DNA from 3 places in the Paracoccus sp. KR1-242 genome. Region 1 is predicted to be linked to each of the others. Evidence: riboswitches for the same ligand, from Rfam matches in the RefSeq annotation. Region 1 holds a riboswitch; each other region holds the start of a gene.
The links. Region 1 has a riboswitch for cobalamin ahead of ACO2Q4_RS18265 (DUF1636 domain-containing protein). Riboswitches for the same ligand answer to the same signal wherever they lie in the genome.

Region 1 (10,368 bases):
AACATGAAGGTCGAGATCACCGGCAAACTGCTGCCGGGTGTGACCGCCAAGGACATCACCCTGGCCGTCATCGGCAAGACCGGCACCGCCGGCGGCACCGGCTATGTCATCGAATATTGCGGCGAAGCGATCCGCGAGCTGTCGATGGAAGGTCGCATGACTGTCTGCAACATGGCGATCGAAGGCGGCGCACGCGCCGGTCTGATCGCCCCGGACGAAAAGACCTTCGCCTATGTGAACGGCCGCCCGCACGCCCCGAAAGGCGCTGCCTGGGAAGCCGCGCTGAACTGGTGGAGGACGCTCTACACCGACGAAGGCGCGCATTTCGACAAGGTCGTGACCATCCGCGGCGAAGATATCGCCCCCGTCGTGACCTGGGGTACCTCGCCCGAGGACGTGCTGGCGATCACCGACAAGGTTCCCGCCGCCGAAGACTTCGAGGGTGGCAAGGTCGAGGCCGCGCGCCGCAGCCTTGACTATATGGGTCTGCAGCCCGGCACCCCGCTGAACGAGATCAAGATCGACGCGGTCTTCATCGGGTCCTGCACCAACGGCCGGATCGAGGATCTGCGCGCCGCCGCCGGCATCCTCAAGGGCCAGCATCTGGCCGAGGGCGTGCGCGGCATGGTCGTGCCCGGCTCGGGTCTGGTTCGGCTTCAGGCCGAGGAAGAGGGTCTGGACAAGATCTTCACCGATGCCGGCTTCGAATGGCGCCTTGCCGGTTGCTCGATGTGTCTGGGCATGAACCCCGACCAGCTTGCCCCGGGCGAACGCTGCGCCGCGACCTCGAACCGCAACTTCGAAGGGCGGATGGGCCGTGGCGGACGCACGCACCTGATGTCGCCGATGATGGCGGCAGCAGCGGGCATCAAGGGCCACCTGACCGACGTGCGCGAATTCATGGCCGAGACCGTCTGACTTCGGCGCGGCGGGGCACCCTGCCCCGCCGCAGCAGAAGCACGGCGTTCACTGCAATCAGCACCAGCCCGGCATTCTCGAACCAGAAGTTGAAACGGATGTTCGCGAAATCCATGCTGATGAGACGGTCGACATGATGGAACCCCACCGCCCGCACCAGAACGAAGCCGCAAAGCACGGCAAGGCCCAGCAGGGCCAGGCCGTTTGCGTGCAACTGACCGGAAAGCGAGCGCAGGGCAACCAGCAGGGCGACCAGCACGATCAGAACCAGCACCGCGATGAAGGCGATCTGTACCAGCCAGCGCTGGTCATACCAGCCCTGCACATGTGCCAGACAGCGCCCCGTCGCGGTCAGCGCGGTTTGCAGGTCAAGCTGCTTGTTGATGGCCAGGAACGCCATGATCGCCGCGATCGTGCCCCACAAGCCGCGCGCCGCACCCTGCGGCTGGCGGCGCAGGACCATGATCGCCAGCACAAGGCATATCACATACGAGACCACCGTCAGCCAGCCGGTGATCTCGGGATCCCCGATCTGCGGCCTCCAGTCGCCAAAGATGCAATCGCTCAGGCCGGACAGGCCGGGGAAACCAAACATCGAACATACCTCACGGACGGTGGCAAACTGCCGTCGCCAAAAAGCTAACGGCCACCCACGCGGCCAGTCAATTCTGCGAGGAAGCAAATGGACAAGTTCACCACATTGACCGGGATCGCCGCTCCGATGCCGCTGGTCAATATCGACACCGACATGATCATCCCCAAGCAGTTCCTGAAAACGATCCATCGTTCGGGACTGGGCAAGAACCTGTTCGACGAGATGCGCTATGATTCCGAAGGCAATGAGGTTCCGGATTTCGTCCTGAACCAGCCCGCCTATCGGCAGTCGCAGATCATCGTCGCGGGCGACAATTTCGGCTGCGGGTCGTCGCGCGAACATGCGCCCTGGGCGCTGATGGATTTCGGCATCCGCTGCGTCATCTCGACCAGCTTCGCGGACATCTTCTTCAACAACTGCTTCAAGAACGGCATCCTTCCGATCGTCATGCCCAAGGAAGTCGTCGACGTGCTGATGGAGGACGCCCGCAAGGGGGCGAATGCCCGCATGACCGTCGATCTGGAAAATCAGGTCGTCACCACCTCGGACGGGCAAAGCTTCGCGTTCGAGGTCGACGCCTTCCGCAAGCATTGCATGCTGGAAGGGCTGGATGACATCGGCCTGACGATGGAGAAATCCGGCTCGATCGACAGCTTCGAGACCCAGATGGCCCAGAGCCGCCCTTGGGTCTAAGGGCGCTTGCCGGGGCGGTCCTTCTGGCCGCCCTGGGTTCCGCCACCGCGGCCGCGCCCCTGCGGATCGCCACGTTCAGCCCCGACCTGTCGCGAGACGGGCCGGGGCTTCTTTTGCGCGATCTTGGCCGCACGGACGCCCAGATCGACGCGGTCGTCCGGGTGATCGCTGAAACCCGACCCGATATCCTGCTGCTGACAGGTTTCGACTGGGATCTGGACGGGCTGGCCTTGGCCGCCTTCCGCGCCCGGTTGTCGGCGGCTGGCGCGGATTATCCGCACAGTTTCTCGGCCCGTCCCAACGCGGGCATGCCCAGCGGGCTGGATCTGGATGGAAACGGCAGGGCCGGGACCGCCAATGACCGGCAGGGCTTTGGCCGCTTTTCCGGGCAGGGCGGCATGGCGATACTGTCGCGTCACCCGATCGGCCCGGTCCTTGACCACTCGGCGTTCCTGTGGCGCGATCTGCCCGGCAATCTGATGCCCCCGGCCGCGCCCGAGGTGGCGGCCGTGCAGCGCCTGTCCTCAGTCGCACATTGGGACGCGACGCTGACCGTCGCGGGAAAGCCGCTGCACCTGCTGGCCATGGCGGCCTCGCCCCCGGTTTTCGACGGGCCCGAGGATCGCAACGGCAGGCGCAACCATGACGAGTTGGCCTTCTGGCTGGACCGGCTGCCCGGCGCGCCCTTCGTGCTGGCGGGGCAAGCTGAACATCGACGCTGCCGACAGCGAGGGGCGCCCCGATGCGCTGGCCCGGATGATGGCGCGCGTGACCGATTCCCTGCCCGCAAGCGAAGGTGGCAGGGCCGCCGGCAGCGCGGGCGTGAACGCGGCGCAAAAGGGCGACCCAGCGTTGGATACCGGCGACTGGCCCGACGACAAGCCGCCCGGAAACCTGCGCGTCGATTACGTCCTGCCGCAAAAGGGCCTGAAGGTGCTTGGCTCGGGCGTCTTCTGGCCCGCGACGGGCGAACTGGCGCAGGTGGCGCTGGCGGCCTCCAGCCATCGGCTGGTCTGGGTCGATATCGACTGGCCGCCCGCCGAGCGGTGAGCTGACCTAGAACTCGACCCCCGGCTGCGCCTTGATGCCCGCGCGGAAGGGATGCTTTACCGCCTCCATCTCGGTCACGAGATCGGCGGCCTCGATCAGGGCCGGATCGGCATTGCGCCCGGTCAGCACGACATGGGTCATCGGCGGCTTCTCACGTTGCAGGAAATCCAGCACCTCCCCCACCTGCAGATAGCCATAGCGGAGCGCGATGTTGATCTCGTCCAGCAGGACCATGCGGATGCGGGGGTCGCGGATCAGCTCTTGCGCCTTGTCCCAGCCCGCGCGCGCCGCAGCAATGTCGCGGTCGCGATCCTGGGTTTCCCAGGTGAAGCCCTCGCCCATCGCGTGAAACTGGCACAGATCGCCGAAATGCCCGGTCAGCAACCGCCGCTCGCCCGTGTCCCATGCGCCCTTGATGAACTGCACTACCGCGCAGGGCATGTCATGGGCGATGCATCGCAGGATCATCCCGAAACCCGAGGACGACTTGCCCTTGCCCTTGCCGGTATGAACGATGACCAGCCCCTTTTCGCCGGTCTTGTCCTGCATCATCCGGTCTCGGGCGGCCTTGATCCGGGCCATCTTCTCGGAATGGCGGGTATTCCCTTCGGCTGACATCGCGACTCCCTTGCTTGACAAGTGCGGGCGCCCGGCGCACTTCTTTGCCTGCGCTGGTCCTGCCTTATGGCAGGCTAAGAGGGAATGCGACAGGCCTTGGCCTGGAAAGCAGCCGCCCCCGCGACCGTGACCGGAAAGGTCGCCCTATGCCACTGGCTTCGGCCGGGAAGGTGGGCCGACCGTTGGCGAAAGCCTGAATCCGCAAGCCGGGAGACCTGCCTGCGCCTTGTTTGACCGGCGGACGGGGTGTTCCTGCTTGGGTTCGTGGCACGAATCCCGTGCCCGCATACCCGCACCGCGCCCGCCACATGGAAATGAAGGGCGCATGGACGTTTCATTGCTTGTCTGCACCACCTGCCGCGCCGGCCAGCCGGTCCTGGATGGCCAGCCCGTCGCGGGCGCAAGGCTGCATGCTGCGCTGGACGGCGTGGCCCCGCCTCCGGGCGTCCGCATCATTCCCGTCGAATGCCTCTCGGCCTGCAACAGCGGCTCGGCCATCGCGCTCAGCGGGCCGGGCCGGTGGAGCTATGTCTATGGCCGGATGGAGATCGCGGACGTGCCCGAGATCCTTCAGGGCGCGGCCGCCTATGCCGCCAGCGCCGACGGCATCGTGCCATGGCGCGACCGCGTCGCGATTTTCCGCAAGCGCAGCATCGCGCGCATTCCTCCGATTGGGTGAAAGATGACCGACCTGACCAAGACCCCCGTCACCGTGATCACAGGCTTCCTTGGCGCGGGCAAGACCACGCTGATCCGGCACCTGATGCAGAACCCGCAGGGCAAGCGGCTTGCCGTTCTGGTCAACGAATTCGGCACCGTGGGCGTCGACGGCGACATCCTGAAATCCTGCGCGGATGAAAGCTGCCCGGTCGAGAACATCGTCGAGCTGTCGAATGGCTGCATCTGCTGCACCGTCGCCGACGACTTCATCCCGACGCTGGAAGCACTGATGGCCCTGCCCCGGAAGCCGGACCACATCCTGATCGAGACCTCGGGGCTGGCGCTGCCCAAGCCCTTGCTGAAGGCCTTCGACTGGCCTGCCATCCGTTCGCGCATCACCGTCGACGGCGTCATCACCCTGGCCGATGCCGAGGCGGTGGCCGCGGGCCGCTTTGCCCCGGACGAGGACGCAGTGCAGGCCCAGCGCGAGGCGGATGAAAGCCTGGACCACGAAACGCCGCTGTCCGAGGTATTCGAGGACCAGATCGCCTGCGCCGATCTTGTCCTGCTGACCAAGGCCGATCTGGCGGGAGAGGCCGGCCTTGCCGCCGCCCGCGCCGTGGTCGAGGCCGAGGCGCCGCGCAAGCTGCCGATTCTGTCCTTGTCCGAGGGTGTGATCGATCCGCGCGTGATCCTGGGCCTGAAGGCCGCCGCCGAAGATGACCTGTATGCCCGCCCCAGCCACCATGACGGCGCGGATGACCACGAGCATGACGATTTCGATTCCGTCGTGATCGACCTGCCCGAGATCGCCGATCCCGCCGACCTGTCGGATCGGATCGCCCGGCTGGCGCGTGAACGGAACATCCTGCGGGTCAAAGGCCATGTCGCCGTCGCGGGCAAACCCATGCGCCTGCTGGTGCAGGCCGTGGGTGCGCGGGTCCGCCACCAGTTCGACCGCCCCTGGGGCGACAGCCCGCGCCAGTCGCGCCTTGTCGTCATTGCCGAACATGACGACATCGACGAAGCCGCGATCCGGCACATCCTGACGGCCTGACCCATGCATGTCGTCTTCCGCGAAAGCCGTGGGCTTGAGGAGACCGAGGTTCCGACGGACCCCGGCCAGACCTCTGCCGACATGGTCGTGCTGTCCTTTTCGGACAGCGACCTTGGTGCTTTCGCGGCAGGCTGGCATCGGGGCGGGCTGCCCTCGCTTCGTCTGTGCAATCTTTCGGCCCTGCGCCACCCCCTGTCGGTCGACCAGTATTGCGAGACGGTCCTGTCCGGCGCGCGCGCCGTTCTGGTCCGCCTGATCGGGGGCGAGGGGTATTGGCCCTATGGCATCGCCAGCCTTCAGGATCTTGCCCGGCGGCGGGGCATCGCGCTGGCCATCCTGCCCGGCGACGGGCACGAGGACGCCACCCTCGACCGCCTCTCGACCCTGCCGGTGCCGGTGCTGCGCAGACTGGCCGCGCTTTGCGACAGTGGCGGCGCTGACGCGGCCCGCAGCGCGCTGGCCGTGTTGGCCGCATCCGCGGGACTGGACGGGCCAGAGGTCGCGGATGCGCCCACCGTCCCGACTTTTGGCTTCCATGATCCGGATGCCGGGATATTGGCCGCGCCACTTGTCGGGCCGCGCCCGGTTCTTGTCAGCTTCTACCGCAGCTATCTGACCAGCGCCGATCTTGACCCGGTCGACGCCCTGATCCGGGCGCTGCGGCAAGCGGGCTTTGCCGCGACCGGGGTCTTTGCCCCCTCGCTGAAATCCCCCGGTTTTGGGGAATGGCTTGCCCCGCACCTGCCCGGACTGGCCGCGGTGGTGAACATGACCGCGTTTTCGGCACGGGACGACGCTGGCGCGACGCCCTTTGACGGCGCGGATTTCCCGGTATTTCAGGTGGCGCTTGCCACCTCGACGCGCGATCTGTGGCTTGGGGAAGAGCGCGGGCTGTCCGCCGCCGATCTTGCCATGCATGTCGTCCTGCCCGAAATCGACGGACGGATCTTTCTGGGCGTGGTCAGCTTCAAGGCCACCCAGCCGCGCGATCCGGTCCTGCAATTCTCGCGCCAGATCCACAGGGCCGATCCGGCGCGCATCGCGGCGGCGGTGGCAAGGTTCGCGGGCTGGCACCGGCTGCGCGCGCCGGTGGCACAAGCGGCGGCACGGGCGGTGGTCTTGTCCACCTATCCCGGAAAGCCCCATCAGCTGGCGCATGCCGTCGGGCTGGACGCGCTGGCCTCGTGCGGCGCGATGCTGGGCATTCCACATCACGATCTTGGGCAGCGGCTGATGCGCGAACGCCTGGACTGGCCGCTTGCGGATTATTGCACCACGCTGGCAGCCCTTCCCCCCCGCCTGCAGGACGATCTGGCAAAGACCTGGGGCGATCCGGCGGCTGACCCTGCGGTGCAGGACGGGGTCTTCCGCTTTGCCGCGATCCGACACGGGGATGCGCTGGTCGCGCTGCAACCCGAAAGGGCCGAGGTCGCCACCCGGTCCGAGGACTATCACGACCTGATTCGCGTGCCCCGCCATGGCTATGTCGCCTTTCACCTGTGGCTACGGCAGCAGGTTCGGGTCATCATCCACATGGGCGCGCATGGTACGCTGGAATGGCTGCCCGGCAAGGCGGTGGCCCTGTCCGACGATTGCTGGCCCGAGGCGCTGCTGGGCGACCTGCCGGTGACCTATCCCTTCATCGTCAACGACCCCGGCGAGGCGGCGCAGGCCAAGCGTCGGCTTGGCGCGATCACGCTGGGCCACCTGCCCCCGCCTTTGGTCGATTCCGGCCTGCCGGAAACCCTTGCCGGGCTGGAACGCCTGCTGGACGAATATTCGACCGCCGACGGGCTGGACCCGCGCCGGCGCGACCGCCTGATCGGCGCGATCCGGGACGAGGCCCGTGCCGCCGGGATCGAAGCCGATCTTGGCCTGCCCGCCGACGCCTCGGCCGCCGAGGCAGTGCCCCGCATCGACCGCTTCCTGTGCGATCTCAAGGACAGCCGCTTTGGCCATGGCCTGCACGTCTATGGCAGCGGGGATTGCGGGACCGAGGAGCGCGAAGGTCTGGCCCGCGCAATGGCGGGGCTGCGCGTCGCACCCGGTCCGTCGGGCTCGCCCGCGCGCGGGCGCAGGGACGTGCTGCCGACCGGGCGCAACATGTTTGCCGTCGATCCGCGCGCCGTGCCCACGCGCGCGGCCCATGCGCAGGGTGTGAAGCTGGCGGCAGAGTTGTTGCGCCGCCACCTGCAGGATCACGGCTACTGGCCCCAAGGGCTGGTCGTCGACCTGTGGGGCAGCGCCACGATGCGCACCGCGGGCGAGGATTTCGCCATGGCGCTGCATCTGGCGGGACTTGCGCCGCGTTGGGATGCGACCTCGGGTCGCGTGACCGGGGTCGAGGCGTTGGCACTGGCCGAGCTTGGCCGGCCCCGGATCGACGTGACACTGCGCGTCTCGGGCCTGTTTCGTGACGTGTTTCCGGGTCTGGCCCAGATGTTCCAGACCGGGGCCGCGATGCTGGCCGCGCGGGACGAGCTGCCCGAGGACAACCCCTATCGATCCATCGCGCCGCGCGTCTTCGGTCCCCGACCCGGCCAATATGGTGTCGGCATCGGTGCACTGGCCGAAACCTTCACGCCCGAGGCCCGCCGCGCCGCGGGCGAGGCCTGGCTTGCCGCATCCGCGCACGCGATCGGTGCGGACGGACAGGTCCGCCACGCCCCCGACGCGATCCGCGCGCGGCTGGCGCAGGCGGATGCCTTTGTCCATGCGCAGGATCTGCCGGAAACCGACCTGCTGCTGGCCGCCGACCATGCCGCGCATGAGGCGGGCTTTGCCGCGGCAATGGCGCGGCTGGGGGCGCCCGCACCGGCGCTTTACCATCTCGACACGACCCGCCCCGACGCACCCCGCGCCCGCACCCTGTCCGAAGAGATCGCCCGCGTCACCCGCGCCCGCGCCGCGAACCCGGACTGGGCCGGCGGCATGATGGCCCACGGTTTTCGCGGTGCGGCCGAGATTGCGGCGACGCTGGACCACATGGCCGCCTTTGCCAATCTGGCGGGCGTGGTCCCCGGCCATCTGTTCGATCTGTACCATCGCGCGACGCTGGAACGCCCCGAGGTTGCGGCCTTCATGGCCCGCGAAAACCCCGCCGCGCTTGCCGCGATGCGGGACATGTTCGCGCGCCTGCTGGCATCGGGGCTGTGGGTCACGCGGCGGAACTCGGTCCATGCCGGGGGTGAGGAATGACGCCGCAGGTCAAGGGCTGGTGTCCGGGCGCGCTTCGCCCCATGCGGTCCGGCGACGGATTGATCCTGCGCATCCGGCCCCGGAATGGACGGCTGGAGGTCGGCCAGATTGCGGCGCTGGCGGAACTGTCGCAGCGCCACGGCAACGGGCTGATCGACTTGACCTCGCGCGCGAACCTGCAGCTTCGCGGGCTGGACGAACCGGGCCACCGGGCAGCGCTGGACGTGCTGGCGGGGATGGATCTGCTTGACGCCTCGCCGCGGGCCGAGGCGCGGCGGAACGTGATCCTGTCGCCACTTGCGCCATTGGACAGCCCCGCCTGGAGGATCGCGACGGCGCTTTCGGACCTGTTGTCGCGGGACGACGCGCCCGATCTGCCGGGCAAGTTCGGCTTCGCGGTCGATCATGGCGCACGGCTGCTGGAGGGCGCCCCCGCCGATATCCGCTTGTCGCCCGATGCGGATGCTGGCTGGCAGATCCGTCCAGATGGCGCGGCGTGGGTTCTGCGCGCCCCCTATGACAAGGCGGCAGACGTCGCGCTGGGGCTTGCCCGCTGGTTCGTCGCGCAGGGCGGATGCCCCGGTGGTCGCGGGCGGATGCGCGATCTGATCCGGCGGGGTCCTCCTCCCCCGTCGGGGGCGGTGCCGGGCGGGCGGACCTCGCCCGAGCCGGCACCGCAACCGGGTCCGGTGGCACAGGGCTGGCTGCTGGGCTTTGCCTTTGGCCAGATCACCGCCCCCCAGCTTGCCGCGATCAGCGCACCGGTGCGCCTGACGCCGTGGCGGATGCTGCTGGTCGAGGATGCCCGCCCCCCCGCGATTGCCGGCGCGATCACTGCGCCGGACGATCCCCTGATGCGGATCCACGCCTGCACGGGCGCGCCCGCCTGCCCCGAAGCGCGGGCCGACATGCGCGCGCTGGCCCGCAAGCTGGCCCCGCAGATGGGGACCGGCACACTGCATCTCAGCGGCTGCGCCAAGGGCTGCGCGCATCCGGGTCCTGCGGCCCGGGTGCTGGTGGCGCGGTCCCCCGATCATTTCGACCTTGTGCAGAATGGCCGGGCCAGCGACCCGCCCCTGCGCCGGGGACTGACCCTTGCCATGGCGGCGGGCCTTGTCGCCACGCCCGCCGACACACCCGATCTCAGCACGGACAGGACCATGCATCACTATGAAACCAATGGCGCGCGGATCTATCGCCAGTCCTTTGCAACCATCCGGGCCGAGGCGGATTTGGACCGCTTCGACCCCGACGAGGAACCCGTCGCCGTCCGCATGATCCATGCCGCGGGCCTTGTCGGGCTGGAACGCGAGATCGAATTCTCGCCCGGCATGGCGAGGGCGGCGCGCTTGGCCTTGCAGGGGGGGGCCGCGATCCTTTGCGATGCCCGCATGGTCAGTGAGGGGATCACCCGCAACCGCCTGCCCGCCGGGAACCGGGTCATCTGCACGCTGGGGGATCCGGGCGTCCCCGGACTGGCCGAGCGGATGGGGAACACACGTTCGGCCGCGGCGCTGGAATTGTGGCGAGCGGACCTGAAGGGCGCTGTCGTCGCCATCGGCAATGCCCCGACGGCGCT
Region 2 (10,368 bases), on a different contig from region 1:
CAATCCGCGATTGAAGCCAGGTTTCGGTTGCCTCGCAACCGGCCTCGGCCGCGGCGGTCGCAATGCCTTGCAGCAGTTCGACCTGCAATTCCCTCTGGTCCGGGCCAAGCTGCCAGGCGCTGGGCGCGCTGTGGACCACAAAGCCCGACGCATCGAACAGTTCCACCGCATGTGCCGCAGCCTCGGGTCCAGAGGCGGCGCCAAGCCCCTTGTCACCCTGCTGATGGCGGTTGAAGGCGGCGGTGACGACAGCGTCCCCGGGCAGTTCCGGGCGCCACTCCATCGCGCCGTCAAAGGTCAGCGCGGCATAAAAGGGCAGCGAGCGCGTCGCCAGTTCCCCGGCCAGGTCCGCGATCCAATCCGCCGGGCAAAGATCAAGCAGGGCCGAGGCCGTCACCATAGTCGCGCCGTCCAGCGGCAGGCGGGCCTGATCGCCCAGATCGCCCGGATGCAGGGTGATGCCGTCACCGGCCGGAATTCGGGCAAGCAGGTCGGGGTCGCTGTCCACCATGCGCCAGTGCGCGCCGCCCGGCAAAAGCCCCGACATGGCGCGCATCGTCGCCCCTGTGCCGCAGCCCAGATCCACGATCAGCGGGCATGGCCCGGCGGCAGTGGCGGCCTTTCGCAGCAGCGCGCCGTCGCGGGCCTGCCGGTCGGCCGGTTCGCGCAGGTCAAGCCATGTCGCGGGAAATGCCATGTCAGATCGCACCCTCATACCAGGCCGAGGCGAGATGGCTTTCCTGCAGCGTCACCCGCAGGCGCGCGATGCGACCCTGGTCACCCAGCTCTCCGGCCCGGACAGAGGTCGCTATCCGGTCGAAGACGATCTGGCATAGGAACTCGGTCGTGGTGAATTTCCCCTGAAATTCCGGCACTTCGTCAAGGTTCTTGTAGCGCAGCGTGGCCAGCGCCCCGGCCAGCGCCTGACTGGCAAGACCGATATCGACCACGACCCCGGTTTCGTCCAACGTCTCGGCGCAGAAGGCCACGTCGACGGTATAGGTCGCTCCATGCATTGCCTGCGCCGGACCGAAGGCCGGGTGAGGCAGCGAATGGGCGATCATGATGTGGTCGCGGACTTCGACGGCGAACATGCGGCTCCTTTCCCGGTCAGTACCGGATGCGATGGCAAAGCGTGTCGGGATCGGCGAGGATGGCCGGAAAGGCCTGCGGCATCTGCCGAAAAGGGGTCTCGCCCGAAATCAGCAGGTCAAGCCGGGGATCGTCCAGCAGCGAGATGGCCTTGGCCAACCGACGCCCGTGGCTCCAGCGCGGGGCGCGGGCCGGGGGCAGGCCGCCGACCTGCGAGCTGACAAGGCGCAGCCGACGGCTGTGGAATGTCGCGCCCAGCGGCAGGGCAACCGGCCGGTCGCCGTGCCAACTTGCCTCGACCACGGTGGCATCCATGCCCGCCACGGCCAGCGCCCCCACCAGTCCTTCGGCCGAGGCGCTGCAGTTGATCGCGACATCCTGGTCCTGAGGCGCATTGCTGGGTGCGCAAAAGGTGCAGCCCAGAGCCTCGGCCAAGGGACGCCGTGCGGGCAGGGGGTCGATCATCACGACCTCTGCCCCCGGGAGCCGGGTGGCGAGTGCGCCGATCAACAGCCCGACAAGGCCTGCGCCGAAAATTGCAATCCTGTCCCCCGCCGCAGCCCCGCTGTCCCACAATACGTTCAGTGCGGTTTCCATGTTCGCCGCCAGCACTGCGCGGCCCGGCGGCACGGCATCCGGCAGGGGAAGAAGCTGCGCTTCGGGCAGACGAAACCGGTCCTGATGGGGAAAAAGCGCGAACACAGAACGCCCCGCCATGGCGCCCTCGGTCGCTTGCCCGACGGCGGCATAGCCGTATTTCACTGGAAAGGGGAAATCGCCTTCCTGAAATGGCGCGCGCATCCGCCAGGCCTCGTCGGGGGGCACCCGACCCTGAGAGATCAGCCGCTCGGTCCCACGACTGATGCCGGAAAAAGCGGTCTCGACAAGAACGCCGTGGCCCAAGGCGGCGGGCTGGATCCGGGCTTCACCCGGCGCGCTCCACCATAGGGCCAAGGCCGTCATCCCCGCGGGACCTGCGATGCGAAAGGCGGGAAGAAGCGGCGGGAAGGGGACATGTCATCCGGACCGGAATGGAGATTGGCCCCATCAAACGTCGGTTTGGCCCGATTTGTTCCCCCGAATCGGGCAGGGCATCCGGTTTGCGGTTGACCCGGCCAAATCATGCCGGAATGTTGGCCGGGCACGAGGTGTCGACCGCAATGCGGACGACATGGGAACAGGACGGGATATCCCGAATCCAACCGCCCCCGCGACTGTGAGCGGCGAGCCGAACCTGAACTGCCACTGTGACCTGCGGTCATGGGAAGGCGAGGCAAGGCTGCGACCCGCGAGTCAGGAGACCGACCTCGCGCCACATCGCAACCGCCGTCGGGGATGACGGTAAGGAGAAACGACCATGCATATCGAACCGGGCCTCGTCTCAGGGGCCAAGATCATCCTGAGCTACGCCACAGCCGCAGCGGCTGGGGCCTATACGCTGAAACTGGCCGCCGCATCGCTGCGGGCCGAGGGGGCAGCCTCACTTGCGCTGCGCTCAACGCTGGCCACCGCCGCCGTCTTCGTCTTTTTCGAGGTGCTGCCGCATCACCCGGTCGGAGTGTCCGAGGTGCACCTGATCCTTGGATCGACGATCTTCCTGCTGTTCGGCGCGGCGCCCGCAGCCATCGGGCTGGCGCTGGGGCTGCTGATCCAGGGGATGTTCTTCGCTCCCTTCGACTTGCCGCAATACGGGATGAACGTGACAACGCTGATGTTCCCGCTGTTCGCGGTGCGGGCGCTGGCCGCGCGCATCGTCGCGCCGGGAACGGCCTATGTCGATCTGAAGTATCGGCAGGCCCTGGCGCTATCCACTGCCTATCAGGGGGGTGTCGTGCTGTGGGTCGCCTTCTGGGCCGTCTATGGCGCAGGGGCGGGGGCCGGGAACCTGGCGGCGATCGCCAGCTTTGGCGCGGCCTATATGCTGGTGGTCGTGGTCGAGCCGCTGGCCGATCTTGCTGTGCTGGCTGTCGCCAAGGCGCTGAAAGGGCCAGCAGGGATCGCACGGGGCGCGGGCCCTGCGCTGTTCGTCACCCCAAGGCTGCACCATCCCGCCTGATCGACGGGCAAAGGGCGGGGCGGTTCAGCCCTGCCCACGCGCCAGCCGAAGCTGTTCGCGGTATCGGGTCTGGCTGTTCTTCAGATGGGTCCGCATGGCGCGGCGTGCCTCGTCCGGGTCGGCATTCTGGATGGCCGACAGGATCGCACCGTGTTCCTGCTCCAACACGCGCGTGTAATCCGGCGGGGTCGAGATGTCGCCATCGCGGTGCAGCATCCGGCGCGGGATTATGGCGATGCCGATCAGGCTGAGCATCTCGCTGAATCGGGGATTGTTGGCCGCCTGTGCGATCGCCAGGTGAAAGGCGAAATCGGCATCGGCGGTAGGCTTGTCTTCGCGGGCAAGCGTGGTCAGGCGCTGAAACGCCTCGATGATGTCTTCCTCTTGCGCGGGAGAGCGGCGCTGCGCGGCAAGAGCGGCCGCGTCGCCTTCCAGTGCGGTGCGCAGTTCCAGGATCTCGATGATCGACGAGACGCGGTCGGTATCGATGTCGCGGAACTGGGGCGTGGTTTCCGCCGCGGCCAGGACAAAGACGCCCGCGCCCTGCTTCGGCTCGACAATGCCATCGGCCCGCAGGGCGGCGACGGCTTCACGGATGACCGTGCGGCTGACGCCGAAATCCTGCGTCAGCCGGGATTCCGAAGGCAGGCGGTCGCCCGCCTTGTAAACGCCCGACTGGATCTGGCGGCGCAATTCGTCGCGCACCGTGACCACCAGCGTTGCGCCGGGGGGCGTGACGCCGTCTTCGGTTTTCATCCTTGGGCCCATTCCTTGTCCACCATGTCTGGCACCGGATAATCCCCCGCCGCCCCCGATTGAAGCCCCGAGGGGCCGGGTCAGCCGCGCGGTTCGTCTTCCTTGTAGATCGGGAACTGCGTGAAGACGCCGCCCTGGTATTTCATCAGCGGTGCATCGGCCGGCGGGCGTGGCGTGCTGGCGTCGATGCGGGCGCGGTATTCCTCGGCATTGTCCTTGGGGGTCCAGCCCAGCCAGTCCAGGTGGCTGTTGTCCCACCAGCTTGCGTCATTGGCGGAGGCGCCCCAGATCACCGGGCACCCGAGGTTTGGCACGGTAAAGACCGCGCGGATCAGCGACAGGAAATCCCCGCGCGAGAACCAGCTGGCCAGCATTCGGTGGTTTTCAGGCTCGGCCGTGCAGGATCCGATCCTGACCAGCGCGGTTTCCTGGCCGAACTTCTCGAAATACATGCGGGCGATCGCCTCTCCGAAGACCTTGGAGACGCCGTAAAGCCCGTCCGGTCGGAAGGGGACATCCGCGGTCAGCCGCTCCGTCTGCGGATAGAAGCCGATGGTGTGGTTCGAGCTGGCGAACAGGATGCGCGGCTGACCATGCGCGCGGGCAGCTTCGTAAAGGTTGTAAAGCCCGATGATGTTGGCCTGAAGGATCGGGGCAAAGGGCGTCTCGACCGAGATCCCACCCAGATGCAGGATCGCGTCGCAATCCTTGACCAGTGCATCGACTGCGGCAGCATCGCCAAGGTCGCATTGCACGACTTCGTCGCCGGGCAGGGTGTCAGGGACGGGGGTAATGTCCGACAGCCGCAGGACTTCCGCGAATTCACGCAATTGCGGTGTCAGCGCGCGGCCCAAGGTGCCCGCTGCGCCGGTGATGAGAAGTCGCTTGACCATGTAGGCCCCCTGCCTGGTGTCCCTGGTCCCGCGGCGGTGGGGGCGGGATGCCGCTTCTCATCGACCGATGGACCTTGACGCAGTCAACATATAATACAACAAGTGTCAACCTATATGATGTAACTCCTACAGGAGGATTCGATGCTGACCGTCGAGACCCGTCACGCTGTCCATCCCGAACAGGCCAAGGGCATGGATACCAATGCCCTGCGCCGCCATTTCCTGGCGTCGGACATGTTCCGCGATGGCGAGATCCGGCTGATCTATACCCATTACGACCGCTTCGTGATGGGGGCAGCGGTGCCCGCGGGCGGCAGCCTCGTGCTGGATCAGGTGGACGAGACCAAGACGCCCAACTTCCTTGACCGTCGCGAAATGGGCATCGTCAACGTTGGCGATACGGGCACGGTTGCCGCGGGCGGCGAAAGCTGGACGCTGGAACGTGGCGACGTGCTTTACCTGGGCATGGGCGCGGGCGCGGTGACGTTCTCGGGGCAGGGGCGGTTCTATATCACATCCTGCCCTGCGCATCACACCTATCCCAACAAGCTGGTCCGCCTTGCCGACAGCAAGCAGGTGAAGCTGGGGGCAAGCGAGACCTCGAACAAGCGCACGATCAACCAGTTCATCCACCCGCTGGTCATGGAAAGCTGCCAGCTTGTGCTGGGCTATACCCGGCTTGAGGATGGTTCTGTATGGAACACCATTCCCAGCCACATCCACGACCGCCGGATGGAAGCCTATCTGTATTTCGGCATGGAGCCGCAATCGCGTGTCCTGCATCTGATGGGCGAGCCGCAGGAAACGCGTCACCTGTTCATCGGCAATGAAGAAGGTGCGATTTCTCCGCCCTGGTCGATCCACTCGGGCGCGGGCATCGGCTCTTATACCTTCATCTGGGCGATGGCGGGAGACAACGTCGATTACACCGACATGGACTTCATCCAGCCGGAGGATCTGCGTTGAATCCGTTCTCGCTGGAAGGTCGCAAGGCGCTGGTGACCGGTGCCAATACCGGGCTGGGCCAGGCGATTGCCGTGGGTCTGGCGCAGGCCGGGGCCGAGGTTGTCTGTGCCGCGCGTCGCAGCACCGAAGAAACCCTGTCGCAGATCGCTGCGGCAGGGGGCAAGGGCAGCGAGTTGCTGATCGATTTTGCCGATCCGCTGGCCGCGAAGGACATCTTCGCGGGGCAGGGCTACGATGTCCTGATCAACAATGCCGGGATCATCCGTCGCGCCGATGCGGTCGAGTTCGGCGAGGCCGATTGGGACGACGTGATGGACGTCAACCTCAAGGCGGTCTTCTTTACCTGTCAGGCCTTTGCCAAAGAGCTGATCGGGCAGGGCAAGCCGGGCAGCATTGTCAACATCGCCTCGCTGCTGAGCTTCCAAGGCGGCATTCGCGTGCCGTCGTATACCGCCAGCAAGCATGGTGTCGCGGGGCTGACGAAGCTGATGGCGAATGAATGGGCCGCCAAGGGCGTCAACGTCAACGCGATCGCGCCGGGCTATATCGAGACCAACAATACCGAGGCGCTGCGCAACGATCCCGATCGCAGCCGCTCGATCCTCGAGCGCATCCCGGCCGGGCGCTGGGGTCATCCCGAGGATATCGCCGGTACCGCGGTCTATCTGTGCTCTCCCGCCGCCGCATATGTTCATGGCGCGGTGCTGAATGTCGACGGCGGCTGGCTCGCTCGATAGGTCATCACACAAGTTGTATGATAAGTTGTTGACACAGGCCGGACGACTCGTGTAATCGTCCGGCAGCATCAGAAGAGGATTCCCCATGACGCCCGAACAGCTGAAATCCGCGCTTGGCTCTGGCCTGCTGTCCTTCCCCGTGACCCATTTTGACGCCCAGGGAAAATTCGCCGGCGACAGCTATCGCGCGCATGTCGAATGGCTTGCTGGCTATGACGCTCCGGTCCTGTTCGCGGCGGGCGGCACGGGCGAGTTCTTCTCGCTGGCCCCGTCGGAAATCCCCGAAATCGTCGCCGCCGCCAAGGAAGTCGCCGGCAAGACGGCCATCGTCTCGGGCTGCGGTTACGGCACCGAAATGGCGGTCGAGATTGCCCGCTCGGTCGAAAAGGCGGGCGCGGACGGCATCCTGCTGCTGCCGCACTACCTGATCGACGCGCCGCAAGAGGGGCTCTACGCCCATGTGAAGAAAGTCTGCCAATCGGTCGGCTTCGGGGTCATGGTCTATAACCGCGACAACGCGGTGCTGCAGCCCGACACGCTGGCGCGCCTTTGCGACGAATGCCCGAACCTGATCGGCTTCAAGGACGGCACCGGCGACATCGGTCTTGTCCGCCAGGTCACCGCCAAGATGGGCGAGCGGCTGATGTATCTGGGCGGCATGCCCACGGCGGAGCTGTTTGCCGAAGCCTATCTGGGCGCGGGTTTCACCACCTATTCCTCGGCGGTGTTCAACTTCGTTCCGGCGCTGGCAAACGAATTCTACCGCTCGCTTCGGGGTGGCGACCGCGCGAATTGCGAGCGCATCCTGAACGAGTTCTTCTATCCCTTCATGGCGATCCGCAACCGTCAAAAGGGCTATGCGGTATCGGCGATCAAGGCGGGCGTGCGTCTGCAGGGCTTTGACGCGGGTCCGGTGCGTTCGCCGCTGACCGACCTGACCCCGGCCGAGATCGACATGATGGCTGCGCTGATCGCGCCCTATCAGCGCAAGGCCGCCGCCTGATGAAGATCGCCGGCATCCGCACCCACCTGCTGGAGCATCGTCTGGACGTGCCGTTCGAAAGCGCGTCCATGCGGTTCGACCGCCGGGCGCATGTCCTGGTCGAGGTGGAATGCGATGACGGCACAGTGGGCTGGGGCGAATGCCTTGGCCCCGCACGCCCGAATGCCGCGGTGGTCGCCGCCTATGCGCCCTGGCTGATCGGCCAGGACCCGCTGGCGACCGAGCGGCATTGGGCCACGCTTTACAATGCGCTGCGCGATCAAGGGCAGCGTGGCCTGACCATCACGGCGCTGTCCGGTCTGGACATGGCGCTGTGGGATATCAAGGGCAAGGCGCTGGGCGTGCCGGTCTCGACCCTGCTGGGCGGGCGTTGGCGCGACAGCGTGCGCGCCTATGCCACCGGCAGCTTCAAGCGCGACGGCGTCGACCGTGTCGAGGACAATGCGACCGAGATGGCGCAGCGCCGGGCCGAAGGCTTCCACGCATGCAAGATCAAGATCGGCTTCGACCCTGCCGAGGATCTGCGCGTGATCCGCGCCGTGCGCGAGGCCATTGGCCCCGACATGCGGCTGATGATCGATGCGAACCACGGCTATACCGTGTCTGAGGCGATCCGCGTCGGCCGTGCCGCCGCCGAATACGACATCGACTGGTTCGAGGAGCCGGTGGTTCCCGAACAGCTTTCCGCCTATGCCGAGGTGCGCGCGGGCCAGCCGATCCCGGTCGCCGGGGGGGAAACCTGGCATACCCGCTGGGGCATGTGGCCCGCGATCCAGTCCCGCGCGGTCGACATCCTGCAACCCGACATCGCCGGTTGCGGCGGCCTGTCCGAGGCGATGAAGATCGCGGCTCTGGCCAGCCTGCACGGCGTCCGCATCGTTCCCCATGTCTGGGGCACGGGCGTTCATATCGCCGCGGCGCTGCAATTCATGGCGGCCCAGGTGCCGGACCCCGTGCGTGTGAACCCGGTCGAGCCGATCATGGAGTTCGACCGCACCCACAACCCCTTCCGCCAAGCCGTGCTGAAGACCCCGATCGAGGCGGTGAAGGGGCTGGTCGCCATCCCCTCGGCACCCGGCCTTGGCATCGAGATCAACCGCGATGCCTTGGCTGAATTCAGGATGAAAGACGCATGATCGCGCGAAAACTGACGGGCCTACCTTCGACCGCTCCCTTTCCCAAGGGGGCGGTTGACACGCAGATGCACATGTATCTTCCGGGCTATCCTGCGTTGCCCGGCGGGCCGGGCCTTCCGCAGGATCCGCTGCCCGATGCCGCGGCTTATCGGCAGGTCATGGAGTGGATGGGCGTCGACCGCGTCATCATCACCCAAGGCAATGCGCATCAGAAAGACAACGGCAACCTGCTGGCCTGTCTGGACGAGATGCGGGATTGCGCCTGGGGCGTCGCGGTCATCGACGGCACGACGGACGACCGGCAGATGGCAGAGCTGTCCGCGCGGCGTGTGGTCGGGGCGCGGATCATGGATCTGCCCGGCGGGGCACTGAACCTGGACCATCTTGAGGAGGTCGATGCCCGCGCCCATGCCGCGGGCTGGATGATGGCGGTTCAGTTCAACGGCTCGGACATCCTGACCCATCTGCCGCGCCTGATGGCACTGAAATCGCGCTGGGTTCTGGACCATCACGGCAAGTTCTTCCGTGGTGCCACGCCCGATGCGCCCCAGATCGACGCCGTGCTGCAACTGATCGACAAGGGCAACTGCTGGTTCAAGTTCGCGGGCGTCTATGAAAGCAGCCAGCAGGGCTGGCCCTTTGCAGATATCGAGGGACTGTCGCGCCGCATTGCCGCCCACGCGCCGGAACGGATCGTCTGGGGCACGAACTGGCCGCACAATGGCATCGCGCGGACTGAGGATTATCCCGACGAGATCGAATTGGCCGAGTTGGTGCTGGACTGGCTGCCCGAAGGGGCGCGAGACCGCGTACTCGTCTCCAATCCAGAGGAGCTTTACCGAATACCGCCCGTTTGAGGCGATAACGAAGCGGACCGGAGGAACGGGTCCGCAAACAAAGGGAGGAAGAAGAATGAAACTGACCCGCACATTGCTGATTTGCGGAACCATCCTTGCGGCCGGCGCCAGCGCCGCCGTCGCGGCCGATTGCGAGGTGACGCTGCGCTCGTCCGACACGCATCCCGACGGCTATCCGACGGTCGAGGGCGTCAAGGCGATGGCGGCCGAGGTCAAGGACAAGACCCAGGGCCGCATCTGCATCGAAGTCTTTCCCTCGTCCCAGCTTGGCGAGGAAAAGGACGCGATCGAACAGACCCAGTTCGGCGTGATCGACATGGTCCGCGCCAGCTTCGGCTCGTTCAACGACATCGTGCCGGTGACGCAGACCGTCTCGCTGCCCTATCTGTATCGCTCGGAAGATCACCTTCACAAGGTTCTGGACGGCCCGATCGGTGACGAGATCGCCAAGGAATTCGAGCCCCATGACCTGGTGCTGCTGGCCTATTACGACGGGGGCGCACGCAGCTTCTACAACTCGAAAAAGGCGATCAAGACGGTCGACGACCTGAAGGGGATGAAGTTCCGCGTCATGCAGAACGACGTCTTCGTGGACATGATGTCGGCCCTGGGCGCGAATGCCACGCCGATGCCCTATGGCGAGGTCTATTCCTCGATCCAGACCGGCGTCATCGACGGGGCCGAGAACAACTTCCCCAGCTATGACAGCTCGGGCCATGCCGAGGTGGCCAAGTTCTTCACGCTTGACCAGCACCTGATCGTGCCGGAACTGGTCGCAATGTCGAAGACCAGTTGGGAAAAGCTATCCCCCGAGGATCAGGCCGTCCTGCGCGATGCGGCGAAGAATTCGGCAACTCTGCAGCGCAAGCTGT
Region 3 (10,368 bases), on a different contig from region 1:
GCGCTGCGGTGGCGCAGCCTGTCCAGCCCCAGCGCGGCGATGGCGCGATCGGTGGCAAGTCGGTCGACCTCGGCCGCGGCGTCGGGATGGGCGATGCGCCCGAGCGAGACCAGCGCCTCGACCGAGACCGGCCAGGCGATCTCGCGTCCCTGCGGCATGAAGGCGGCCGCGCGCGCGCGTTCACGCGGCGGCAGCGCGGCCAGAGAGGATTGCCCGGCGAAAGGCAGCAATCCCTGTGCCGCGCGCAAAAGTGTGGTCTTGCCCGCGCCATTGGGGCCGATCAGTCCCACGAACTCGCCCGGTTGCAGGGCCAGGTCTATGCCGTCGATCACGACACGGCGGCCGTGACGGCATGACAGGCCGGACAAAACCAACCCGGTCATAGCGCGTTCCCCCGTGTCTTCAGGATCAGGCGCAGAAAGAATGGCGCGCCGACCAGCGCCGTCAGCACGCCCAGCTTCAGGTCGCGTTCGGGCAGGATCAGGCGCACCGCGACATCGGCCGCCAGCACCATCGCCGCCCCGCCAAGCGCCGAGGCAGGCAGCAGGCGCGAAGGGCGCGCACCCACCGCGTGACGCAGCACATGCGGTACCACCAGACCGACGAAGCCGATGGTTCCCGCAACCGCGGTGGCGCCACCGACCAGCGCCGCTGTGCCGGCGACCAGCAACAATCGCAGCCTGCGAAGGTCGACGCCCATCGACGCGGCCGCATCCTCGCCCAGTGTCAACGCATCCAGCTGTCCCGTGATCGGCACCAGCAGGGCAAAGCCGGCCAGCAGGAAGGGCAGGACGATCCAGACATGCAGCATGGACCTGTCGGCCAGCGATCCCAGCGTCCAGAAAATGATCTCGTTGGCGGCAAAGGGGTTGGGCGACAGGTTCAGCACCAGCGAGGTCGCGGCACCCGCCAGGGCCGAAATCGCGATGCCCGCAAGGATCAGCGCCAGCGCTCCGCCCCGCGCGCCGGCCAGTATCAGCACCAGCAGGACCGAAACCAGTGCCCCGGCCAGCGCCGCCAGCGGCAGCGCCAGAGGAAAGGCCAGCGACAGGCCGGTATGGATCGCAAGCACGGCCCCCAGCGCGGCCGAGGCGCTGGTCCCGATCAACCCCGGCTCGGCCAGCGGGTTGCGCAGAAAACCCTGAAGGACCGCGCCAGACATGCCAAGCGCCGCCCCGACAAGCACGCCCAGAATGGCGCGCGGCAGCCGGATCTCGCGCATGACCAGCGCCAGCATCTCGTCGCCGTGACCCAGCAGCGCCGCGAGGGCGGGGCCGGGGCGAACCCCCGCGGGGCCGATCAAAAGCGATGCAACGAAGAGCGCCACGACCAGCAGGGCCAGCAGCGCAAGTAGGCGGGGATAGCTTGCGCGGATCATTTCGCCTCCGGCATGGCCAGGCGCTGGTCCCGAAGCCGGGCGACGGCATTGAGGACAAAGGGGGTGCCGCACACCCATTCGGGGTCGTTCATCGGTGTCGAGGGCAGGCGACGCGCAAGCTCCCGCAGGGCGGGGTGGTCCAGCGGCTCTTCGGCGCGAGAGCGACCGGGATAACGCCGCCCCTTGACCAGCAGGTCGGCACCGGACAGCAGCAGCGTTTCCAGTGGCAGGTAGCCCCCGGCGGCGATCCCCCTGCGGTCGGCAAGGTTTTCGAATCCGGCCAGCGCGATGATCTGGCCGGGCAAGGTCAGGCTGCCCGAGCTGTAGCCATTGGCGGCGTAAAGCGCGGCAAGCGGGCGTGGACCCGGCGGGGCGTCGTCCAGCCGGGCCAGGTCGCGGTCGAAATCCCGGATTGCATCCCCGGCGGCAGGTTCGCGCCCCAGCAGTTCGCCCATGCGGCGCAGGTTGTCGCGGATCCCGGCGACGGTTTCATCCGCCGGAAAGGTTTCGACCCGAATGCCCAGCCTTTGCAGCATCGCAAGGGTGACGGGGTTGGTGTAATCGCCCGCCAGTACAAGATCGGGGCGCAGCAGATAGATCTCTTCGGCGGTGCCGCCATTGGCGGGAAAGGCCCGCGCCTGATCCGCCATCGCTGAGGTCGAGGGATCGCCCGCATGGCGCGACACCGACACAAGCTGTCCCGGTCCCGCCAGCAGCATGGCCAGCTGATCGGTGCACAGGTTCATCGACACGACCCGTTGTGGGACATCGGCCCGCGCGGGAACGGCGCAAGGCAGCGCCAGCGCCAGTGCCAGAAGCCCGGACCTTACCATCGGGCCTGCAGCCCCGCATAAAGCGTACGACCCTGCGAGGCAAAGCCCCAGACGTCCGAATACTCGCTGTCGAAAAGGTTCACGACCCGCCCTGTCACCCGCACCCGTTCGGTCAGGTCATAGCCCGCCGACAGGTTCACAAGGTTATAGGCCGGCAGTTCGGCCGTCGCATAGTCGCCGAAGAAGCGCGTGTCGAAATTGCCCGAGACGTGGCGGAAATCGGCGGTGACCTGGCCGCGGCCTTCCAGCACAGCAAGCGTGGCGGACAGTCCGAATTCATTGCGCGGACGCCGGATTTCGATCGAGCCGTCGGGATTCTTTGCGTCCAGATAGGTATAGCTCAGCGCAAGGTCCAGGTTCGCGGTGGGTTTGATCCGGGCGCTGGCCTCGATCCCTTGGCGCGGGCTTTCTCCCGACTGGTTCACATAGCTGGCCCGGCCATCCGGGGCGGCGCCGTAGACATAGGTGATCTCGTCCTCAAGCCGCTCGTTGAAATAGGTCACGTCGATGCTGCCCAATCCATTGGGCAGTTCGGCCTCGATCCCAAGGTCGAAGCCGCGGTTCTTCTCGGGGGCGAGAAAGGGATTGCCGACGCTGTAGGCGTCATTGGCGTAAAGCTCGAAGAACGAGGGATTGACCATCCCCGCCCCGGCCGAGGCATGAAGCCGGAATGGGCGGTCTGGAATCTGCCAGGACAGGCCGATGTTCCAGCTGGTGAAGTCGTCGAAGACCCTGTTGTCGTCATGACGGATCCCGGCCTGCAGATCGATGCCATTGTCAAGGAACGCCCGGTACTCGACGGCCAGCGAGGTCATCTCGCGGTCGAAATCCGGCGCGGTCGAGGCCTCGTCCTTTTGCCCCTCGACCATGACGTTCAGAAGGTGGTGGGCTTCGTCGACGGCAAGGCCGTCCAACCCGAAACTCAGCCGGTACTTCAGCTTGCGGGTTTCGCCCCGTGTCTCGTTTTCGCCCTGCAGGCTCTGCTTGAAGATGCTGTCCTGATATTCCAGGCGCTGCGTCAGCCGTCCGTCCAGCATCGACAGTTCGGCCCAGGTCGCGCCCTGGAATTCGTCCCGGTCGCCAAACAGGCCGGGATCGTCGACGACATATTCGTCGGCGGTGGTGGCGCTGTAATTTTCGGCATCATAGTCATAGGTTTCGGTCGCCCGCCGCAGTGTGGCACCCAGCCGCAGGTCGTCGGTCGCCTGGAACCAGCCGGACAGGCCGATCGTCTTGCGGGTCAGCCCGTCCTTTTCGCCGCCATCGCCCGACTGGTCGAACCCGTGGTCGTCCTTCGCGGACAGATTCACCGCCAGCCCGCCGCGAGATCCGTTCCGGCTGGCATAGGCCGAGGCAGAGGCACCGTTTCCAACCTCGACCGCGCCGCCATAGGACAGCCCCTCGCCGCCCTTTCGGGTGATGATGTTGATCACGCCAGCCGAGGCGTTCGATCCATAATAGACTGATTGCGGGCCGCGCAGGACCTCGATCCGCTCGACATTGGCGGTTTCCAAACCGCTCAGGATGTACTCATCCGCTCCGCCCGTGGCCTCGATCCCGTCGATCAGGATCAGGGTGTGATCTGCTTCGCCGCCGCGGATGCGGACCTGGGTATGGGTCGATCCGGTGCTTGAAACCGAAACGCCCGGCACCGCGCGCAGGGCATCCTGGATCGTGGCGATGCCCCGCGCCTCCATCTCGTCCGAGGTGATGACGGTGAACGCGCGGCCATAGGCGTCCCCGGCGATCGGCGCGAAGCCGGCCGACAGGATGACCGGGTCCAGCGTCACCACATCCTGCGCGGGGGCGACGGCGGGCAGAAGAGTGGCGGTGACGGCGGTGGAAAACAGATGGCGCAACTTCATGCCTTGGCCTTTCCTGTGCAGGCCGGAGCCTGCCGCTGCGGATTGCCCGCGACGGGAACCGGGGTCCCTGCCACAGGCCGGTGATCTTCACCTCTGCGGAATGGCCGCTTTCACGGCGCGCCCCGCGCCGGAAATGGGTGAGTGCTGCGGCAGGTCTCCTGGCTTGCGGATCGCTGCTCGGGCCGGCCTTCCCGGGTGTTTCCCAGTGGCGTCGTCGGCCTTCGCTCACCGCCTACAGTTGCGGGGGCAGCCGCGGCATGGCCTTTCGGCGCACCGCATTCCCTTTTGATCCGACGGCAGTACCGCCGGAAACCGAAGCGTTCCTGTGTTGGCGCAGGATTGCGGGCTCTGTCAAGCAGACTTGCGGCACGGCTTTGGCGGCACCGGCCGTATCGCGCGTCCGCAAACGAAAACGGCCCGGAGAGAGGATCTCCGGGCCGTGGTTTCGGGATGTGGCGCTTCAGTCCAGGCTGACATTCGCGGCCTTCACGACCGGCTCCCATTTCGCCATCTCGGCCTTGACGTGCTCGGCCAGTTCCTCGGGGCTGGAGGCGACGATGCTGGCCGAGAATTCGCCCATGCGGGCCACGACCGCCGGGTCGGCCATGGCCTCCAGCGCGGCCTTGTTCAACGCGGCAATGGCCTCGGGCGGGGTTCCGGTGGGCGCGAAAAGCGCGTTCCAGCTGTAGGTTTCATATCCCGGCAGCGTTTCGGCAATGGCCGGGATATCCGGGAACGAGGGCACGCGTTCCTTGGTCGTCACCCCCAGCGCCCGCAGCTTGCCACTGGTGATATGGCCCGAGGAAGACGGCAGATTGTCGAAGATGATCGGCACCTGGTTGCCCAGAACATCAGTCAGCGCCGGACCCGAGCCCTTATAGGGGATATGCGTGATATCGACGCCAGCCATCGACTTGAACAACTCGCCCGACAGGTGCAGCGGTGTCCCGTTCCCCGACGAGGCATAGGCCAGCGGGTCTTTTTTCGCCAGGTCGATCAGCTCCTGCACGGTCTTGACCGGCAATTCCGGGTTCACCGCCAGCACGTTCGGGACCAGCACCAGAAGCGAGATCGGCGCGAAATCCGTGACCGGGTCATAGGGCTTCTGCTTCAGGATCAGCGGGTTCAACGCATGGGTCGCGACCGTGCCCATCAGGATCGTGTAGCCGTCGGGATCGGCCTTGGCGACCTGCTGCGCGCCCAGACTGCCGCCTGCGCCGCCCACGTTCTGGACCACCACCTGCTGGCCAAGGGCCTGCCCCATCCGGTCGGCGACGATGCGCCCGACCACGTCGGTCGAGCCGCCGGCCGCGAAGGGGATCACCAGCGTGATCGGGCGGTCGGGGAACGCGGCGGCCGCGGCCCCGGCCAGCCCTGCGGCCATTGCGGCGCCCAGAAGAAGGCGCCGGGTGATTTTCAGCATCATGTTTCTCCTCCCATTCTATCGCGACCTCAGGCGTCGCTTTCGGTAAAGACCTCGTCCCGGCGCTTGCGGATCTGGGGCAGGAAGACCAGCACCAGGATCGCGGCGGCCATCAGAAGCAGCGTGGCGCTGATCGGACGGGTGATGAAGGTGGTTGGATCGCCCCGTGACAGGATCATGGCCCGGCGCAGGTTCTCTTCCAGCAGGGGGCCAAGGACGAAACCCAGAAGCAGCGGCGCGGGTTCGCAGCGCAGCTTGGTCATCGCATAGCCGAGCAGCCCGAAGAACGCGACGGCGTAAAGGTCATAGGTGTTCGAGGCGACCGAATAGACCCCGATCGAACACATCGCCATGATGATCGGGAACAGCACGTAATAGGGCACCGTCAGCAGTTTGACCCACAGCCCGATCAGCGGCAGGTTCAGGATGACCAGCATCAGGTTCCCGATCCACATGCTGGCGATGATGCCCCAGAACAACGCAGGCTGTTCGCTGACGACGTTCGGACCCGGCACGATGCCCTGGATGATCATCGCGCCGATCATCAGCGCCATGACCGGGTTTGCGGGAATGCCCAGCGTCAGCAGCGGAATGAAGCTGGTCTGCGCGCCGGCATTGTTCGCGCTTTCCGGTCCCGCGACGCCAGCAAGGGCGCCCTTGCCGAATTCCTCGGGGTGCTTGGACAGCTTCTTTTCCACGGTATAGCTGGCAAAGCTGGCCAGGATCGCGCCCCCGCCGGGCAGGATGCCCAGGACCGAGCCAACGGCGGTGCCGCGCAGGATCGGGCCGATCATCTCGCGCAGCTCGTCGCGCGTCGGGAACAGACGGTTGATGTTTTTGGTCATCACTTCTCGATCATGCTCATCTTCAAGATTGCGCAGGATCTCGGCGATGCCGAAGACGCCGACGGCCAGGGCCACGAAATTCAGCCCGTCGGCATATTGGGTGATGCCCAGCGTGAAGCGCGGCGCGCCGGTATAGATGTCGGTTCCCACAAGGCCCAGCAGCAGGCCAAGCACGACCATGGCCAGCGCCTTGAGGACCGAGCCATGGGCAAGGGCCACCGACATCACCAGACCCATCACCATCAGGCTGAAATACTCGGCCGCGCCGAATTTCAGCGCGATGGTGGTCAGGGGTGGTGCAAAGATCGCGACAAGGAAAGTCGCGACCGTGCCGGCAAAGAACGACCCGATTGCGGCCGTCGCAAGCGCAGTTCCGGCGCGGCCTTTCCGAGCCATCTGATAGCCGTCGATCGCCGTCACGGCGGACGAACTTTCGCCCGGCATGTTGATCAGGATCGCAGTGGTCGAGCCGCCGTATTGCGCGCCATAATAGATCCCGGCGAGCATGATCAGCGAACTGACCGGTTCAAGCTGGAACGTGATCGGCAGAAGCATGGCGATGGTGGCCGTCGCGCCGATCCCCGGAAGCACGCCGATCAGTGTGCCAAGGATGACCCCGATCAGGCAGAAGGCCAGGTTCGCCAGAGACGAGGCGACCGAAAAGCCAAGGGCAAGGTTGCTGAGAAGATCCATGCCGCCCTCCTCAGAACTGAAGCCAAGGGCCGAAGCGGCGGAAGGGCAGGCCCAGCCCATAGCTGAAGATCAGCGTCGACAGCACCGTGACCGCCAGCGCCAGCACCAGCGCGTAAAGCGGTCGCATCCGAACCGAGGCCTGCGCGGCGATCAGTGTCGTCAGGAACAGCGCCGGAACGAAGCCCAGTCCGCGCACCGTCAGTCCGAAGAAGACCGGCGCGGGCAGGATGAACATCAGGCCGCGCCAGGCGACCCTGCCAAAAGGCTCGTCCGCGCGGCCGAATGCTTTCAGCAGGATCAGCAGGCCCAGCAGGAACAGCAACCCCGACAGGACCATCGGGAAGTAGCCGGGCCCCATGCGCAGCGACGTCCCGATCTCCAGCCCGGTAGTCTGCCAGCCGAAAAAGGCCGCGGCGGCCATCAGCAGAAGGCCGGTCGCGATATCCGTGGAATCCTTGGGTTTGGTGGACATGTTTCCCCCCTGTTCAATGCGGTTTCCCGCCGCGCCGGGCGCGGCGGGACCGAAAGGGCTAGTCGGCATAGACGCCGGCGGCGTCGATCACCGGTTTCCAGCGTGCAATCTCGGATTCGAGTTTCGCTTTCAGCGCGGCGGGGGTCGCATCCTCGGCAGGCGAAGGCGCGGTCCCGAGATCGGCCATGGCCTTGACGACGCCTTCATCCGCCAGCGCGGTCTGCAGCGACTTCGACAGGCGCTCATTCACCTCGGCCGGGGTGCCCTTGGGGGTATAGATGCCATGCCAGATGCCGACCTGAAGATTCTCAAGCCCCGATTCCTTGGCCGTGGGCAGGTCGGGGAACAGCGGCAGCCGTTCGGGCGTAGTGACGGCATAAGCCTTGATCGTGCCTCCCTGAATCTGCTGGGTGGTGTTGGTCGTCTGGTCGCACATGATATCGACCTGACCGCCCAGAAGGTCGGTCATCGCCGGGCCGGTCCCCTTGTAGGGAACGGTGACCAGCGGCGTGTCCAGCGCCTGCATCAGCAGCATACCGCACAGGTGCGAGGCCGCCCCGATCCCGGCATTCGCCAGCGTCAGCTTGTCGCCATTGGCCTTGACGTAATCCATGAAGCCCTTGAAATCGGTCGGCTCAAGATCCTTGCGCGCGACGACGACCATCGGCACCTCGGTCACGAGGCCCACATATTCAAAGGCGTTCAGCGTGTCATAGGCGAGGTTGCGATACAGCGTGGCCGAAGTCGCCATGCCGATATGGTGCAGCAGGATCGTATAGCCGTCGGGTTCAGCCTTGGCGACCTGGCCCGCGCCCAGCGTGCCGCCAGCGCCGCCGACGTTTTCCACGACGATCTGTTGGCCAAGGTCTGCCGACATGCGCTCGGCCACCAGCCGGGCGACGGTATCGGTGGGACCGCCGGCCGAAAACGGCACGACCATGGTGATCTGGCGGTCGGGATAGCCCTCGGCGAAAGCCGGCGCGGTCAACATGGTCACGGCGCAGATCGCGCCGAGAAGTTTCGAGATTGCCATCTTCCCCTCCCAAGGAATGCAGGTTCGGCGGTCTCCTCATCGTGCCGCCGCTTGGGCCAGACTGGGGGCGACGCGGGTGCATCGCCAAATGCAAAGCACGGTCACCGGCCGGAATTGGCGGGCGGTGCATATGGAATGGGTGAAAAAGGTGACATCACGGGATTGAGAGGGGTGGATATCCACCCATCATCGGGTCAACCCGGCCCGTCGTCTCCGGGGTCAAGGATCAGACGCCGGTCCAGCGCGTATTTCTGCATCTTCTCGTAAAGCGTCTTGCGGGAAATCCCGAGCGTTTCATAGACCGGGCGCAGCCTGCCGCCATGTGCGGCAATGGCGCCGGCGATCAGGCTGCGTTCGAAACTGGCGACACGGTCGGACAGCTTCGCACCCGGATCTGGGCCAAGCTCTGCCCCCTCCAGCCCCAGCACGAACCGCTCGGCCAGATTGCGCAGCTCGCGCACGTTTCCCGGCCAGTCCCGTGCCGCAAGACCGGACAGGAAGGCGGCCGGGGTCTCTCTCTCGGGGATGTTGTGCCGGGCGGCAGATTCCCTGACCAGTTGCAGGAACAGCAAGGGGATGTCCTCGCGTCGTGCCGCAAGCGGGGGGACATGCAGCACCGCGACATTCAGCCGCCAGAACAGATCCTCGCGGAATTCGCCGCGTGCGACGGCCCCGGTCAGGTCGGTCTTGCTGATTGCAATGAAGCGGACATCCAGCGGCACCGGGTCGTTCGAGCCAAGGCGGGTGATGACGCGCTCCTGCAGGACGCGCAGCAGCTTTGCCTGCAACTCGGGCGGCATCGAGCCGATCTCGTCCAGCAGGACCGTGCCGCCGCGGGCATGTTCGAACTTGCCATAGCGCGGGCGCAATGCGCCGGGAAAGGCCCCGGCCTCGTGACCGAACAGCTCGGATTCGATCAGCGCTTCGGGCAGGGCGGCGCAGTTGATGGCGATGAAGGGCCGCCCGGCACGGGCCGAGATGTCGTGCAATGCGCGCGCCACCACCTCTTTGCCCGCGCCGGTCGGGCCGATGATCAGCGTATCCGCGTCCGAAGCGCCGATGGCGCGCAGTCGGTATCGCAGATCGACCATGACCTGGGTGCGACCGGGCAGGCGGGCCTCGACGTCGTCGCGCTTGCCGGCGACGGCGCGCAGGCGGCGGTTCTCCAGCACGAGGCCGCGATGTTCGGCAGCACGACGGATGACCGTTGCCAGGTCCTGCACGACAAAGGGCTTTTCGATGAAGTCATAGGCGCCGCCCCGGATCGCTTCGACCGCAAGGGGCACCTCGGCATGGCCGGTGACAAGGATGACCGGAATTTCGGGATCGACCTCGTGCAACCGACCAAGCAGCGTCATGCCATCCATGCCGGGCATCCGGATGTCGCTGACGACGACGCCGGAAAATCCCGGCCCCGCCAAGGCCAGCGCCTCGTCCCCCGATCCCAGCGGCTCGACATCGAAGCCCGCCAGTTCCAGCGCCTGCGTGGTTGAGCTGCGCATCTGCGGGTCGTCATCGACCAGAAGAACCCGCGCCAGCCCGCTCATGCCGCGACCCCGGAAGAGGTGGCGACATGCAACCGGACGCAGAACTCGGCACCCGGTCGGGCGTTCCGGCAGGAAATCTCTCCGCCGAAGTCGCGCACGATATTGGCTGTGATCGACAGCCCCAGCCCCAGTCCCGCGCCGACTCCCTTGGTCGTGAAGAAGGGGTCGAAGATCCGCCCGGCAATCGCATCGGGAATGCCCGAACCGCGATCTCGGACGCGAATGGCGATCACCTCGCCTTCGAGCCGGCCCGACAGGGTGATGCGCCGGTCGGTCGCG

Region 2: another riboswitch for cobalamin. It lies ahead of ACO2Q4_RS15130 (energy-coupling factor ABC transporter permease); the one in region 1 lies ahead of ACO2Q4_RS18265 (DUF1636 domain-containing protein).
Region 3: another riboswitch for cobalamin. It lies ahead of ACO2Q4_RS01945 (TonB-dependent receptor plug domain-containing protein); the one in region 1 lies ahead of ACO2Q4_RS18265 (DUF1636 domain-containing protein).

What each region holds. Positions count from the first base shown of each region.
Region 1 is NZ_JBMSED010000012.1:149,874-160,241, forward strand. It holds gene leuC (3-isopropylmalate dehydratase large subunit) at 1-918, shown strand, start outside; gene ACO2Q4_RS18240 (hypothetical protein) at 899-1,513, opposite strand; gene leuD (3-isopropylmalate dehydratase small subunit) at 1,601-2,206, shown strand; partial or broken gene ACO2Q4_RS18250 (endonuclease/exonuclease/phosphatase family protein) at 2,368-2,847, shown strand; gene ACO2Q4_RS18255 (hypothetical protein) at 2,849-3,256, shown strand; gene cobO (cob(I)yrinic acid a,c-diamide adenosyltransferase) at 3,263-3,874, opposite strand; cobalamin riboswitch at 3,912-4,111, shown strand; gene ACO2Q4_RS18265 (DUF1636 domain-containing protein) at 4,200-4,553, shown strand; gene cobW (cobalamin biosynthesis protein CobW) at 4,557-5,591, shown strand; gene cobN (cobaltochelatase subunit CobN) at 5,595-8,789, shown strand; partial or broken gene ACO2Q4_RS18280 (precorrin-3B synthase) at 8,786-9,805, shown strand; gene ACO2Q4_RS18285 (precorrin-8X methylmutase) at 9,950-10,368, shown strand, end outside.
Region 2 is NZ_JBMSED010000009.1:218,292-228,659, reverse strand. It holds gene ACO2Q4_RS15145 (class I SAM-dependent methyltransferase) at 1-697, opposite strand, end outside; gene ACO2Q4_RS15140 (6-pyruvoyl trahydropterin synthase family protein) at 699-1,094, opposite strand; gene ACO2Q4_RS15135 (zinc-dependent alcohol dehydrogenase) at 1,111-2,055, opposite strand; cobalamin riboswitch at 2,222-2,416, shown strand; gene ACO2Q4_RS15130 (energy-coupling factor ABC transporter permease) at 2,450-3,148, shown strand; gene ACO2Q4_RS15125 (FadR/GntR family transcriptional regulator) at 3,173-3,904, opposite strand; gene ACO2Q4_RS15120 (NAD-dependent epimerase/dehydratase family protein) at 3,985-4,797, opposite strand; gene kduI (5-dehydro-4-deoxy-D-glucuronate isomerase) at 4,939-5,763, shown strand; gene kduD (2-dehydro-3-deoxy-D-gluconate 5-dehydrogenase KduD) at 5,760-6,500, shown strand; gene kdgD (5-dehydro-4-deoxyglucarate dehydratase) at 6,586-7,503, shown strand; gene ACO2Q4_RS15100 (mandelate racemase/muconate lactonizing enzyme family protein) at 7,503-8,639, shown strand; gene ACO2Q4_RS15095 (amidohydrolase family protein) at 8,636-9,496, shown strand; gene ACO2Q4_RS15090 (TRAP transporter substrate-binding protein) at 9,552-10,368, shown strand, end outside.
Region 3 is NZ_JBMSED010000001.1:393,197-403,564, forward strand. It holds gene ACO2Q4_RS01930 (ABC transporter ATP-binding protein) at 1-383, opposite strand, end outside; gene ACO2Q4_RS01935 (FecCD family ABC transporter permease) at 380-1,378, opposite strand; gene ACO2Q4_RS01940 (ABC transporter substrate-binding protein) at 1,375-2,211, opposite strand; gene ACO2Q4_RS01945 (TonB-dependent receptor plug domain-containing protein) at 2,205-4,076, opposite strand; cobalamin riboswitch at 4,208-4,408, opposite strand; gene ACO2Q4_RS01950 (Bug family tripartite tricarboxylate transporter substrate binding protein) at 4,537-5,499, opposite strand; gene ACO2Q4_RS01955 (tripartite tricarboxylate transporter permease) at 5,529-7,037, opposite strand; gene ACO2Q4_RS01960 (tripartite tricarboxylate transporter TctB family protein) at 7,048-7,509, opposite strand; gene ACO2Q4_RS01965 (tripartite tricarboxylate transporter substrate-binding protein) at 7,568-8,542, opposite strand; gene ACO2Q4_RS01970 (sigma-54-dependent transcriptional regulator) at 8,737-10,089, opposite strand; gene ACO2Q4_RS01975 (sensor histidine kinase) at 10,086-10,368, opposite strand, start outside.